Linked DNA regions of Aquabacterium sp. OR-4. The protein of the gene in region 1 interacts with the protein of each later gene in a pairwise test. Links are inferred from orthologs where the notes say so. Each region holds a gene or a part of one and is shown in the gene's direction. Other genes may lie near its edges.

The links. Proteins that work in one complex are often made in the same cells at the same time.
Region 2: the proteins of N4G63_RS02595 (region 1) and N4G63_RS23380 interact in binary tests that used the Escherichia coli proteins (3 or more experiments, as listed by UniProt). The link is inferred for Aquabacterium sp. OR-4 from one-to-one orthologs.

Annotation. Positions count from the first base shown.
Region 1 is NZ_JAOCQD020000001.1:638,565-645,754, forward strand. The notes cover bases 2,143-5,136. They hold N4G63_RS02595 (glutamate-5-semialdehyde dehydrogenase), read left to right. Parts: upstream 2,143-2,996; coding sequence 2,997-4,277; downstream 4,278-5,136. Other genes in these bases: N4G63_RS02590 (AEC family transporter), read left to right, coding at 2,143-2,910; queC (7-cyano-7-deazaguanine synthase QueC), read left to right, coding at 4,384-5,085; N4G63_RS02605 (LemA family protein), read left to right, coding at 5,102-5,136. Also shown: N4G63_RS02580 (DNA topoisomerase III), read left to right, coding at 1-1,503; N4G63_RS02585 (DUF167 domain-containing protein), read left to right, coding at 1,507-1,821; more of N4G63_RS02590, read left to right, coding at 1,888-2,142; more of N4G63_RS02605, read left to right, coding at 5,137-5,665; N4G63_RS02610 (BLUF domain-containing protein), read right to left, coding at 5,698-6,129; folE (GTP cyclohydrolase I), read right to left, coding at 6,132-6,872; 16S rRNA (cytosine(967)-C(5))-methyltransferase RsmB, read left to right, coding at 6,989-7,190. UniProt on the Escherichia coli protein: Catalyzes the NADPH-dependent reduction of L-glutamate 5-phosphate into L-glutamate 5-semialdehyde and phosphate. The product spontaneously undergoes cyclization to form 1-pyrroline-5-carboxylate.
Region 2 is NZ_JAOCQD020000003.1:302,668-307,761, reverse strand. What follows is about bases 1-2,997. They hold N4G63_RS23380 (sulfate/molybdate ABC transporter ATP-binding protein), read left to right. Parts: upstream 1-939; coding sequence 940-2,055; downstream 2,056-2,997. Other genes in these bases: N4G63_RS23375 (CysB family HTH-type transcriptional regulator), read right to left, coding at 2,108-2,997; cysW (sulfate ABC transporter permease subunit CysW), read left to right, coding at 104-943. In the rest of the region: more of N4G63_RS23375, read right to left, coding at 2,998-3,064; N4G63_RS23370 (alpha/beta fold hydrolase), read right to left, coding at 3,249-4,082; N4G63_RS23365 (histidine kinase N-terminal 7TM domain-containing diguanylate cyclase), read left to right, coding at 4,320-5,094. UniProt on the Escherichia coli protein: Part of the ABC transporter complex CysAWTP involved in sulfate/thiosulfate import. Responsible for energy coupling to the transport system.

The DNA of each region.
Region 1 (7,190 bases):
ATCATCCCCACGCTGCAGGCGCCCAAGAGCCTCAGCGAGGCCGAGGCCAAGCTCTATGACCTGGTGGTCAAGCGCTTCATCGCGGTGTTCTACCCGTCGGCCGAGTTCCAGGTCACCACCCGCATCACCCAGGTCGAGGCGATGGGCCACACCCATCACTTCCAGACCAACGGCAAGGTGCTGGTCAACGCCGGCTGGCTGGCGGTGTACGGCAAGGAAGCGCAGACCGACGACGACAAGGACACCACCCTGGTGCCGGTGCAGCCCGGCGAGACGGTGGCCAACGAGCACATCAGCGTCAACGCGCTGAAAACCCGGCCGCCGGCCCGCTACACCGAGGCCACGCTGCTCAGCGCCATGGAAGGCGCCGGCAAGACCATCGACGACGACGAGCTGCGCGAGGCCATGGCCGAGAAGGGCCTGGGCACGCCAGCCACGCGCGCGCAGACCATCGAAGGCCTGATCACCGAGAAGTACATGCTGCGCGAGGGCCGCGAGCTGATCCCCACGGCCAAGGCCTTCCAGCTGATGACCCTGCTGCGCGGCCTGGACGTGGAAGACCTCACCAAGCCCGAGCTCACCGGCGCCTGGGAGCACCAGCTGGCCGAGATGGAGCATGGCCGCCTGAGCCGCGAGAAGTTCATGGAGGGCATCGCCGCCATGGCCGAGCGCATCGTCAAGAAGGCCAAGGAGTACGACCGCGACACCATCCCGGGTGACTACGCCACCTTGAAGGCGCGGTGCCCCAACTGCGGCGGCGTGGTGAAAGAGAACTACCGCCGCTTCACCTGCACGGGGGCCGAGGGCTCGACCGGCGCCGGGCCGTCCCAAGCCGGTCGAACCCCCTCGGGGGGCGGGGCCGGTATTCCGGCACCTGGGGGCGCCGAATCAGAGGGTTGCGGGTTCAGCATCACCAAGATCCCGGCCAGCCGCAGCTTCGAGCTGGCCGAGGTGGAAACCTTCCTGACCGACAAGAAGGTGGGCCCGCTGGAGGGCTTCCGCTCCAAGGCCGGCTGGCCCTTCACCGCCGAGCTGAAGCTGGTGCGCGACGACGAGATCGCCAACTGGAAGCTCGAGTTCGACTTTGGCGACGATGCCAAGGCCGGCGAGGGCGAGGGCGAGGCGGTGGATTTCTCGGGCCAGGAATCGCTGGGCAACTGCCCCAAGTGCAAGGGCCATGTCTACGAGTACGGCAGCAACTACCTGTGCGAGCACGCGGTGGGCGCCAACGTGACCTGCGACTTCAAGACCGGCAAGATCATCCTCACCCAGCCGATCAGCCACGACGAGGTGGGCAAGCTGCTGCGCACCGGCAAGACCGCCCTGTTCGACGGCTTCGTCTCCAACCGCACCAAGCGCAAGTTCAAGGCCATGCTGGTGTGGGACGAGAAGGAGGGCAAGGTGGGCTTCGAGTTCGAGCCGCGTGGCGACAAGGGTGCCAAGGGCGCCCCCGCCGCCAAGAAGACCGCCGGCCGCAAGGTGGCCGCGAAGAAGGCCGCCTGACCCGTGACCTGGCCCTGCCTGCGCGCCGCCGGTGCGCAGGCCTGCGTGCTCGACATCAGCGTCTCGCCCAACGGCAGGCGCACGGCTGCCGAGGGCTGGCACGACGGTGCCTTGCGCGTGCGCCTGGCCGCGCCGCCGGTGGATGGCAAGGCCAATGCCGCGCTGCTGGCCTGGCTGGCGGAAGCCATCGGCTGCCCCAGGCGCGATGTGAGCCTGCTGCGCGGCGACACCGCGCGCCGCAAGCAGCTGCGCATCGAGCGGCCCGAGGCCGAGCTGGCTGCGTGGCTGGCGAAGCTGGGCTTGCCCAGGCCCGAATGACCCGCCCGCCGGCGCTGCGGTGATCCACACCGCCAGCGCCCCGGGCCGCGGCATCATCGGCGCTTCATGACGCATCTCATCGCCTACAAGCTCCTGTCCATCGTGCTGGCCGTGGCGCTCGGCTGGCTGGCCGGGCGCATGCGCTGGCTGGGCGAGCCGGCCGCGCGTGCGGGCGATGCCGATCCGGCGCGCATGCTGGGCAACGCGGCCTTCTACATCTTTGTGCCGGCGCTGCTGATGCGCACCACCGCGCGGCTGGATCTGGCGGCGCTGCCGCGCACCACGCTGCTGGCCTTCTTTGTGCCGGCCATCGCGGTGACGCTGGGGGTCTATGCGCTGGCGCGCTGGCAGGCCGCACGCCTGCCGGCCGCCGCCGGCAACCTGGACGAGGCCGAGCGCCGCGCCGCCATGCCGGCCGTGCGCGCCTTTGCGGTGGTGTTCGGCAACTCGGTGCAGGTGGGCATTCCGGTGGCCACGGCCCTGTTTGGCGAAACCGGGCTGGGCATCCACGTCACCCTGGTGAGCCTGCATGCGCTGGTGCTGCTGACCCTGCTGACCGTGCTGGTGGAGCTGGACCTGGCGCGCGCCCGCTCGGCGCACGAGGCCTCGGCCAGCCTGCTGCGCACGGTGCGCATCACGGTGCGCAATGCCGTGATCCACCCGGTGACGCTGCCGGTGCTGCTGGGCCTGGCCTGGAACCTGACCGGCTGGCCGCTGCCGGTGCTGGCCGACGAGGTGCTGCAGCTGCTGGGCACCGCGGTGGCGCCGCTGTGCCTGGTGCTGATCGGCCTGTCGCTGGCCTACACGCGCCTGCATGGCGCCCTGGGCACGGCGCTGGGCATCACGCTGGCCAAGCTGCTGCTGATGCCGGCCGTGGTGCTGGTGGTGGCGCACTGGGGCTTCGGCCTGGGCGGCGTGCCGCTGGCCGTGGTGACGATGATGGCCGCGCTGCCCACCGGCAGCAATGCGCTGATCTTTGCGCAGCGCTACCGCTCGCAGGAGGCCGAGGCCACCGCGGCCAGCGTGCTGTCGACGCTGGGCTTCGCGTTCACCGTGCCGCTGTGGCTGGCGGTGCTGGCCCGGCTGTGAGCGGCCGCGCCGCGCCGGGCTGAGCGGCCGCACAGGCTGAAACGCCGGCCGGCGGCCGGTGCCGGCGAGTTTGGGACAATCAGGGCATGAACCCGAACGAGCTTCCGGCCTACATGGCCCACGTGGGCGCGGCCGCCCGCGCCGCCGCCACCGCCATGGCCGCCGCCTCCACGGCGGCCAAGAACGCCGCGCTGCGCGCGCTGGCCACGGCGCTGCGCGAGGCCGGCCCGGCCCTGCAGGCCGAGAACGCCAAAGACCTGGCGGCGGCGCGTGCCGCCGGCCTGGCCGAGCCCATGGTCGACCGGCTGAAGCTCACGCCGGCCGTCATCGACACCGTGGCCGAAGGCTGCGAGCAGATTGCCGCCATGCCCGACCCGATCGGCGAGATCAGCGGCGTCAAGCGCCGGCCCAGCGGCATCAGCGTGGGCCAGATGCGGGTGCCGCTGGGCGTGTTCGGCATGATCTACGAGAGCCGGCCCAACGTCACCATCGAGGCCGCCAGCCTGGCCATCAAGAGCGGCAATGCCTGCATCCTGCGCGGCGGCAGCGAGGCCCTGCACAGCAACCTGGCGCTGTGGAAGCTGGTGCAGGCCGCCCTGGTGCAGGCCGGCCTGCCGGCCGACGCGGTGCAACTGATCGAGACCACCGACCGCGCCGCCGTGGGCCGCCTGATCGCCATGCCCGAGTACGTGGACGTGATCATCCCGCGCGGCGGCAAGGGCCTGATCGAGCGCATCAGCGCCGAGGCGCGCGTGCCGGTGATCAAGCACCTCGATGGCAACTGCCACACCTATGTGGATGCGCAGGTCGACCTCGATCTGGCGGTGAAGGTCACCGACAACGCCAAGACGCAGAAGGTCAGCCCCTGCAACGCCACCGAGGGCCTGCTGGTGCATGCCGATCAGGCGCAGGCCTTTCTGCCGCGCATCGGCGCGGTGTTTGCGGCCAAGGGCGTGGAGATGCGCTGCGATGCCGCGGCCAAGGCCATCCTGGCCGGCGTGCCCGGCGCGGTGGTGGTGGACGCCACCGAGGCCGACTGGGCCACCGAGTACCTCGACAAGATCATCAGCGTGAAGGTGGTGCACAGCCTCGATGAGGCCATCGCCCACATCAACCGCCACGGCAGCCACCACACCGATGCCATCCTGACCACCAACCACCCGAACGCGATGCGCTTTCTGCGCGAGGTCGATTCGGCCAGCGTGATGGTCAACGCCAGCACGCGCTTTGCCGACGGCTTCGAGTACGGCCTGGGCGCCGAGATCGGCATCAGCACCGACAAGTTCCACGCCCGCGGGCCGGTGGGGCTGGAAGGCCTCACGTCGATGAAGTGGGTGGTGCTGGGCCAGGGCGAGGTGAGGACATGACCCCCCCCGAAGCGCCTTCGGCGCCTCCCCCCAGGGGGCGCCACCCTTGGCCCGGCAGAGCCGGATCCGCGATGGCCGCTGGGCTGCTGGCGTGAGCGGCGGCCGCATGGATTCGCGCACTGCCCTGGTTCTGTTCTCCGGCGGCCAGGATTCCACCGCCTGCCTGGCCTGGGCGCTGGACCGTTACGCCCGCGTCGAGACCATCGGCTTCGACTACGGCCAGCGCCACCGCATCGAGCTCGATTGCCGCCAGGTGCTGCGCCGTGAACTGGCCGCGCAGTTTCCGCACTGGGCGCCGCGGCTCGGTGACGACCATCTGCTCGACCTGAGCCTGCTGGGCCAGATCAGCGACACCGCGCTGACCCGCGAGCGCGCCATCGCGCTGCAGGCCAATGGCCTGCCCAACACCTTCGTGCCCGGGCGCAACCTGCTGTTCCTGACCTTTGCCGCCACGCTGGCCTACCGGCGCGGCGCCAGCGTGCTGGTGGGCGGCATGTGCGAGACCGATTTTTCGGGCTACCCCGACTGCCGCGACAACACGCTCAAGGCCCAGCAGGTGGCCTTGTCGCTGGGCCTGGACACGCCGATGAGCATTGAGACGCCGCTGATGTGGCTGACCAAGGCGCAGACCTGGGCGCTGACCCAGGGCCTGGGCGGCGATGCGCTGAACGCGCTGATCGTCGAGCACACCCACACCTGCTACCTGGGCGAGCGCGGCGCGCTGCACGCCTGGGGCCATGGCTGCGGCCAGTGCCCGGCCTGCGCGCTGCGGGCCGCGGGCCATGCGCAGTGGCAGGCCGCCCGTTGATGGACGCCGCCCGCTGATGGACGCCGCCTGGATGCCCGCCGGCCTGCCCTGGGGCTGGATCTGCCTGCTGCTGGTGCTGGGCCTGTGGATGCTGGGGGCGCGCAACCGCATCGTGGCGCTGCGCGGTGCGGTCAGCGCGGCCTGGCAGCAGGTGGATGGCGTGGTCAAGGCGCGCCAGCAGCTCATCGGTGCGCTGCTCGACGCCGCGCTGCCGCGGCTTGATTCCGAGCGCGGCGCGGTCGATGCCGTGGTCGGCGCGCAGATCCAGGTGGCCACGGCCGCCGAGGTGCTGCGCAAGCGGCCCACGCGCGAGGAGCCCGCCGCGGTGCTGGCGCGCGCCGAGATCAGCCTGACCTCGGCCCTGGTGCGCCTGGTGGCGCTGGTTGAAACGCATGGCGAGCTGCGCTTCGACCCGCAGGTGCAGCCCTCGCTGCGCGCCCTGGGCGAACTGGCGCCGCGCCTGGCCTTTGCCCGCGAGAGCTTCAACGAGGCGGTGCTGCGCTACAACGCCGCGATCGACCAGTTTCCGACCCGCCTGCTCAACGGCGTGTTCCGCTTCGAGCGCGCCGGCACGCTGTAGCCGCGCAGCGATGGCGGCCCGCGCGCAGCGGGTCAGCGCTCGGTCATCACCGAGGCGGTGGCCACCAACTCGTCAAACAGGGCCAGCGAGGCCTGGCCCGACACGGCATACGGGTCGAGCTCGGGCTTGGGCGAGTACTTCAGCAGCAGGGCCGGGTTCAGCCGGGCCATGTTCACCAGGCCCATCGACCAGCCCGAGAAGCGCCGCTCGCTGATCTCTTCATAGTGCAGCAGCTCCACGTCGGTGTGGCGCGGGTCGCGGGCGATCTTCAGGTAGACGCGGTTGACGGCGGTGCGGCCGCCCTCCAGCGCCTGCATGAAGATGCCGCTGGCCGGGCAGTGGCACAGCAGGCCGGTGATGCCCTGCGCCGGGTTGTTGTCCTTGCACTGGCGCAGGATGCTGGCCATGGCCTCGGCATCGAGCGGGCTGGTGCTGCGGCTGGCGTACATCAGGCGAACGAGCATGTTCAGCGCTCCTGGCTTTTCTTGGGCAGCAGCGAGAGAAATTCGCGCCGCAGGTTGGGGTCCTTCAGGAAGGCGCCACGCATCACGCTGTTGACCATCGCGCTGTCGTTGTCCTTCACGCCGCGCCAGTGCATGCAGAAGTGGTCGGCCTCCATCACGATGGCCATGCCGTCGGGCTTGACCCGCTCCTGCAGCGCATCGGCCAGCATCACCACCGCCTCTTCCTGGATCTGCGGCCGGCTCATCACCCACTCGCACACCCGGGCGTACTTCGACAGGCCGATCAGGTTGCTGTGCTCGTTGGGCAGGATGCCGATCCACACCCGCCCGAGGATCGGGCACAGGTGGTGGCTGCAGGCCGAGCGCACGGTGATCGGGCCCACGATCATCAGCTCGTTCAGGCGCGAGAAGTTCGGAAACTCGGTCACCGAGGGCATCGGGTGGTAGCGGCCGCGGAACACTTCCTCGACAAACATCTTGGCCACGCGCTGGGCGGTGTCGTGGGTGTTGTGGTCGCTGGCGGTGTCGATCACCAGCGCCTGCAGCACCTTGTGCATCTCGCGCTGCACCTCGGCCTTCAGCTCGTCGAGCTCGCCATCGCGCACATGGGCCGAGATGTTGTCGTTGGCGTGGTAGCGGCAGCCGGCGTTCACCAGCCGCCAGCGGATGCGCTCCGAGGCCGGCATCCGCGCCAGTTCTTCCTCGCTCAGGGCCGGTCGGTGGGCCAAATCGGGTGCCGTCATGGTGGACAGGTGTCGGGTGGGCAGGCGCGCATTGTGGGCCGGCGCCCGATGGCCGCGTGGGCGTGTGGCTTCGCAAGCGGCCGTCGGGGCTTGCAGCCGGCTTAGACTCGCCGCCCATGTCTGCGCCTGCCCCACCCCTGTCGCGCCTGCTTGATGCCGTGGCCGATGCAGTGGCCGCGGTGCGCGCCGGGCGCTCGCTCAACGAGCCGCTGGCGGCCTGCCCGGCCGAGCTGCGCGCCGGCACCCAGGCGCTGGCCTTCCACACCCTGCGCCACCTGGGGGCGGCCCAGGTGCTGCGCACGGCGCTGGCACCCAAGG
Region 2 (5,094 bases), on another replicon or contig:
GGGGGCGCCGCCAGCGGCCCGGCGAAGCCGGTTCCGCGGCGACTGCTTGATTTCGACCTGTGCTTTGCGAGCAACCAAGATGACATCCCATGGTCCTGTCAAGGTGGCCACCAAAGAACCGGCCTGGCTGCGCTTCACGCTGATCGGCGTGGCGCTGGCCTTTCTGAGCCTTTTTCTGTTCGTGCCGCTGGTGGCGGTGTTCGTCGAGGCGTTCAAGAAGGGCGTCGAGGTCTACCTGGAAGCCATTCGCGAGCCCGATGCCGTCAGCGCCCTGAAGCTCACGCTGGTGGCCGCGGCGATCAGCGTGCCGCTGAACCTGGTGTTCGGCGTGGCCGCCGCGTGGTGCATTGCCAAGTTCGAGTTCCGCGGCAAGAGCCTGCTGCTGACGCTGATCGACCTGCCGTTCTCGGTGAGCCCGGTGATCGCCGGCCTGGTGTATGTGCTGGTGTTCGGCCTGCAGGGCTGGTTCGGCCCCTGGCTGCAGGCGCATGACCTGAAGGTGATCTTCGCGGTGCCGGGCATCGTGCTGGCCACGGTGTTCATCACCTTCCCGTTCGTGGCGCGCGAGCTGATCCCGCTGATGCAGGCGCAAGGCCGTGAGCAGGAGGAAGCCGCCGTGGTGCTGGGCGCCAGCGGCTGGCAGGTGTTTCGCCGGGTCACGCTGCCCAACATCAAGTGGGCGCTGCTGTATGGCGTGATCCTGTGCAACGCACGGGCGTTCGGCGAGTTCGGCGCGGTCAGCGTGGTCTCGGGCCACATCCGCGGCCAGACCAACACCCTGCCGCTGCACATCGAGATTCTCTACAACGAGTACCAGTTCGCCGCGGCCTTTGCCGTGGCCAGCTTGCTGGCCGGCCTGGCGCTGGTGACCCTGGTGCTCAAGCTGTGGGTCGAGCGCCGGCTCGAGCAGCAGTTGCGCGCGGCCAAGGAGCCTTTGGAATGAGCATCGAAGTACGTGCGCTGAACAAGCAGTTCGGCCGCCTGAAGGTCTGCGACAACCTCAACCTCAGCATCGCCTCGGGCGAGCTGGTGGCACTGCTGGGCCCCTCGGGCTCGGGCAAGACCACGCTGCTGCGCATGATTGCCGGGCTGGAGGTGCCCGACAGCGGCCAGGTGCTGTTTCACGGCGCCGACACCACCGGCGCCGATGTGCGCGAGCGCAACGTGGGCTTCGTGTTCCAGCACTACGCGCTGTTCCCGCAGATGAACATCTTCGAGAACGTGGCCTTCGGCCTGCGCGTGCGGCCGAAGAGCACGCGGCCGAGCGATGCGCAGATCCGCGCCAAGGTCACCGATCTGCTGAAGCTGGTGCAGCTCGACTGGATTGCCGAGCGCTACCCGCACCAGCTGTCGGGCGGCCAGCGCCAGCGCATTGCGCTGGCCCGCGCGCTGGCGGTCGAGCCCCAGGTGCTGCTGCTCGATGAGCCCTTCGGCGCGCTGGACGCCAAGGTGCGCAAGGAGCTGCGCCGCTGGCTGCGCCGCCTGCACGACGAGATGCATGTGACCAGCGTGTTCGTCACCCACGACCAGGACGAGGCCATGGAAGTGGCCGACCGCATCGTGGTGATGAACGAGGGCCGCATCGAGCAGGTGGGCAGCCCCGACGAGGTGTACGACCGCCCGGCCACGCCCTTTGTGCTGCAGTTTCTGGGTGACGTGAACCTGTTCCACGGCCGGGTAGGCCACAGCGGCCATGGCCCGGGCGGCGCCGCCGGCGCGGCCGAGGGCGACGTGCACTATGTGCGCCCGCACGAGCTGGATGTGCTGGGCCAGCCTGACGCTGCCGAGCTCACCACCGCGCCCCCCGCCGAGCACGCCGCCTGTCCGGCCGAGCTGGTGCAGGTGCTGACCCTGGGGCCGGTGACCCGGCTCGAGTTTCGCCGCGACGACGGCAGCTATGTCGATGTGGAACTGCCCCGCGCGCGTTGGCAGGCCCTGCGCGACAGCCTGAACCTGGCCCCCGGCCAGCGGGCCTGGCTGAAGGCCCGGCGCGTCACGCGCTTCGTGGCCGGTGCCGATGGCGCGGTGGTGGACGACCCGGCGGCGGCCATCTAGGCGCCGCCATCAGAAGCCGCCGCAGCGGCTGCAGCATGCAGCCTGCGGCGGCCTACAGCTCGAAGGCCTCGCCCGGCTCGGCCACCAGGGCGCGCTGCACCATCTGCTGGGTCAGCGGTGGCGCAAAGGTGGTGATGAAGTCGAACACGTAGTGGCGCAACCAGGCGCCGCGGCGGATGGCCAGGCGGGTCATGTTGGCGGCAAACAGGTGGCGGGCGTCGATGGCGCGCAGGTGCGGGTCGCGCTCCTCGTCGAAGGCGATGGCCGCGACGATGCCCACGCCCAGGCCCAGCTCGGCATAGGTCTTGATCACGTCGGCGTCCATGGCCACCAGCACGATCTCGGGCGTGAGGCCGGCCTTGGCGAAGGCCTCGTCGATGTGCGCACGGCCGGTGTAGCCCGACTCGTAGGTGACCAGCGGAAACTGCGCCAGACGCTGCAGCGTGAGGCCCTGGCCGGCCGCTGCCTCCAGCGCCAGCGGGTGGCCGGGCGGCACCACCACGGTGTGCGTCCAGCGGTAGCAGGGCAGGGCCAGCAGCTCGTCGTACTGGGCCAGGGCCTCGGTGGCGATGCCGATGTCGGCCTCGCCGTCGATCAGCATGCGTGCCACCTGCTGCGGCGTTCCCTGGTGCAGGTGCAGCTGCACCAGGGGCCGACGCTGGCGAAAGTCGCGCACCGCCGCCGGCAGCGCATAACGCGCCTGCGAATGCGTGGCGGCAATGGTCAGCGCGCCTTCGTTGCTGCGCGCAAACTCGTCGCCGGCGCGCCTGAGGTTGTCGGCCTCCAGCAGCAGGCGCTCGATGATCGGCAGCACCAGCTTGCCGGGCTCGGTGAGGCCGGTCAGGCGCTTGCCGGCGCGGCCGAACAGGTCGATGCCCAGCTCGTCTTCCAGTTCGCGGATCTGCCGGCTGACGCCCGGTTGCGAGGTGTGCAGCACACCGGCCACCGCGGTGAGGTTGAAGTTCTGGCGCACGGCCTCGCGCGCCGAGCGCAGTTGCTGAAAGTTCACGGGCAGACGGTGGCGGCAGGGCGCGGTGCAGACATGAGCCACCCGCCGGGGGTGGATGGGGCAGGCCCGCATTCTGGGCGGCCGGCCGGTGCGGGCCAACCACCTTTTGGCAGTTAGCTTAGGCGCCGGGCGCATAAGCCGGGCGCCTCGTGCGGGCGCATGAACCGGGCGCCCGGCGGCAGGCTCAGTCCGCCGGGCCGAGGATCGCGTCGATCACCTGCTGCGGCCGCTCGAGCAGGATCTGGTGCCCCGTGCGCAACAGCACCTCGATGCGGGCCCGGGGCAGCGTGGCGGCCAGGGCCTGCGCGCCGGCGGCCGGGGTCAGCCCGTCCTGCGCGCCGGCCAGGATCTGCACCGGCCAGTGCACCGTCTGCAGGGCCGGCGCATCCAGCGCGAGGCGCTGGCGGAACAAGGCCTTGATCACATGCAGCGGGTTGCGGTCGCTGATCGCGGTCTCGCGCGCCACCAGGGCGGCGTCGGCCGCGTCGCCCCAGGCCGCGGCATGGAAGCCGGCCGACAGCTGCGGGCGCAGCCACTCCAGCACCGGCACCGGCAGCCAGAAGATCCAGGGCGTGCGCCGCCGCCGCTCGGGGCCGGCCGGGGCCAGCAGCAGCAAGCGGTCGATGGGCGGCAGCGGCGCCACGCCGGCCTGCGACAGCAGCGCCAGCACCTGCGAGCAGCCGTAGGAATGGGCCACCAGCCGGTTGCGCGCGCCGCCATGCCGGGCCAGCAGCTCGCGCAGATCGGCCACCAGCTCGGGCCCGGCGTAATGCGCAAAGCGCCGGGGCGCCGGGCTGTCGCCATGGCCCACCGCATCCAGCGCCAGGACCCGGTGGCCGGCGGCCTGCAGCGCCGGTGCAATGCCCTGCCACTGCGCGGCGCGGCCGCCGGCGCCATGGATCAGCCACACGCTCAGGCCACTGGGCGCGGCCGTGGGCTCGCCCACGTGCAGCACCACCTGGCGGCCCTGGCGCAGGGTTTGCAGCAGGCCCGGGCCGTTCATGGCCGGGCCGGTCATGGCCTGGCCGTGGAAGGCCGGGCCGCTGAGCGCCCTGGGCAGGCGGCGGCGCGTGGCAAGGCGGCGGTTGAGGGCATGGCCGAGGCTCCAGTCGGTGCAGACACCGATTGAAACACCGCTGCGCGATACTGCCGGCGCCGCCCCCGCCGCGGGGCGCACACCCCCTATGCCACGCCCGTCCCCGCCCCTTCGCCAGCCCGGCCTGCGGCCCGCCGCCCGGCGGATGCGCCGGCGCGCATGACGCCGGCGATCGACCCCGCGGCCTGCCTGGCCACGGCCTGGCAGGTGGCCCCCGACCTGCCGGTGCGCCTGGCCGTGGTGTCGGGCCTGGCCGCGGTGGCCGGCTGGGCCGATGCGCAGCGCTACTTTCCGGGCAAGCGCGCGTTCTTCTGGCTCAACGTGGTGCTGGTGCTGTGGATTGCCGGCACCACGGTGGAACACGCCGCCGTGTCGCCCGGCTGCAAGAGCACGCTGGCGCTGCTGTGCTGGCCGGTGATCCTGGCGCTGCCGGTGCTGTGGTCGCTGTTTCTGCAGCGCTATGTCAGCAGCGACACGCAGCCGCCGCGCCGCATGGCGGTGCTGCTCACGGTGCTGGCCATCGCCGCGCTGACGGCTGCGGCCTACAGCAACGGCTGGCATGCCGCGTTCTACGGCCCGGCCAGCGACCTGGGCCCGCCGGTGATGGGCCTGCCGCGCATGCGCTATGCCTACGGGCCGCTGTTTCTGCTGGCCGCGGTGTGGGGCTACGGCTGGCTGGTGCGGGCCACGGTGCTGATCGGCCGCGCGGTGCAGGAATGCGCGCCCGAAGACCGGCCGCAGTGGCTGGCCTTTTTGCTGATGATGGCCGTGCCCTGGACCACCAACGTGGCCTATGTGCTGTTTGGCGTGCGCCTGCTGGGTGGCGACCCCACGCCGCTGAGCTTTGCCGTGGCGGTGGTGGGCTTTGGCTGGCTGATCCGCAACAGCAGCCTGCTGCGCGTGGTGCCGATGTCGCGCCGGCTGCTGTTCACCG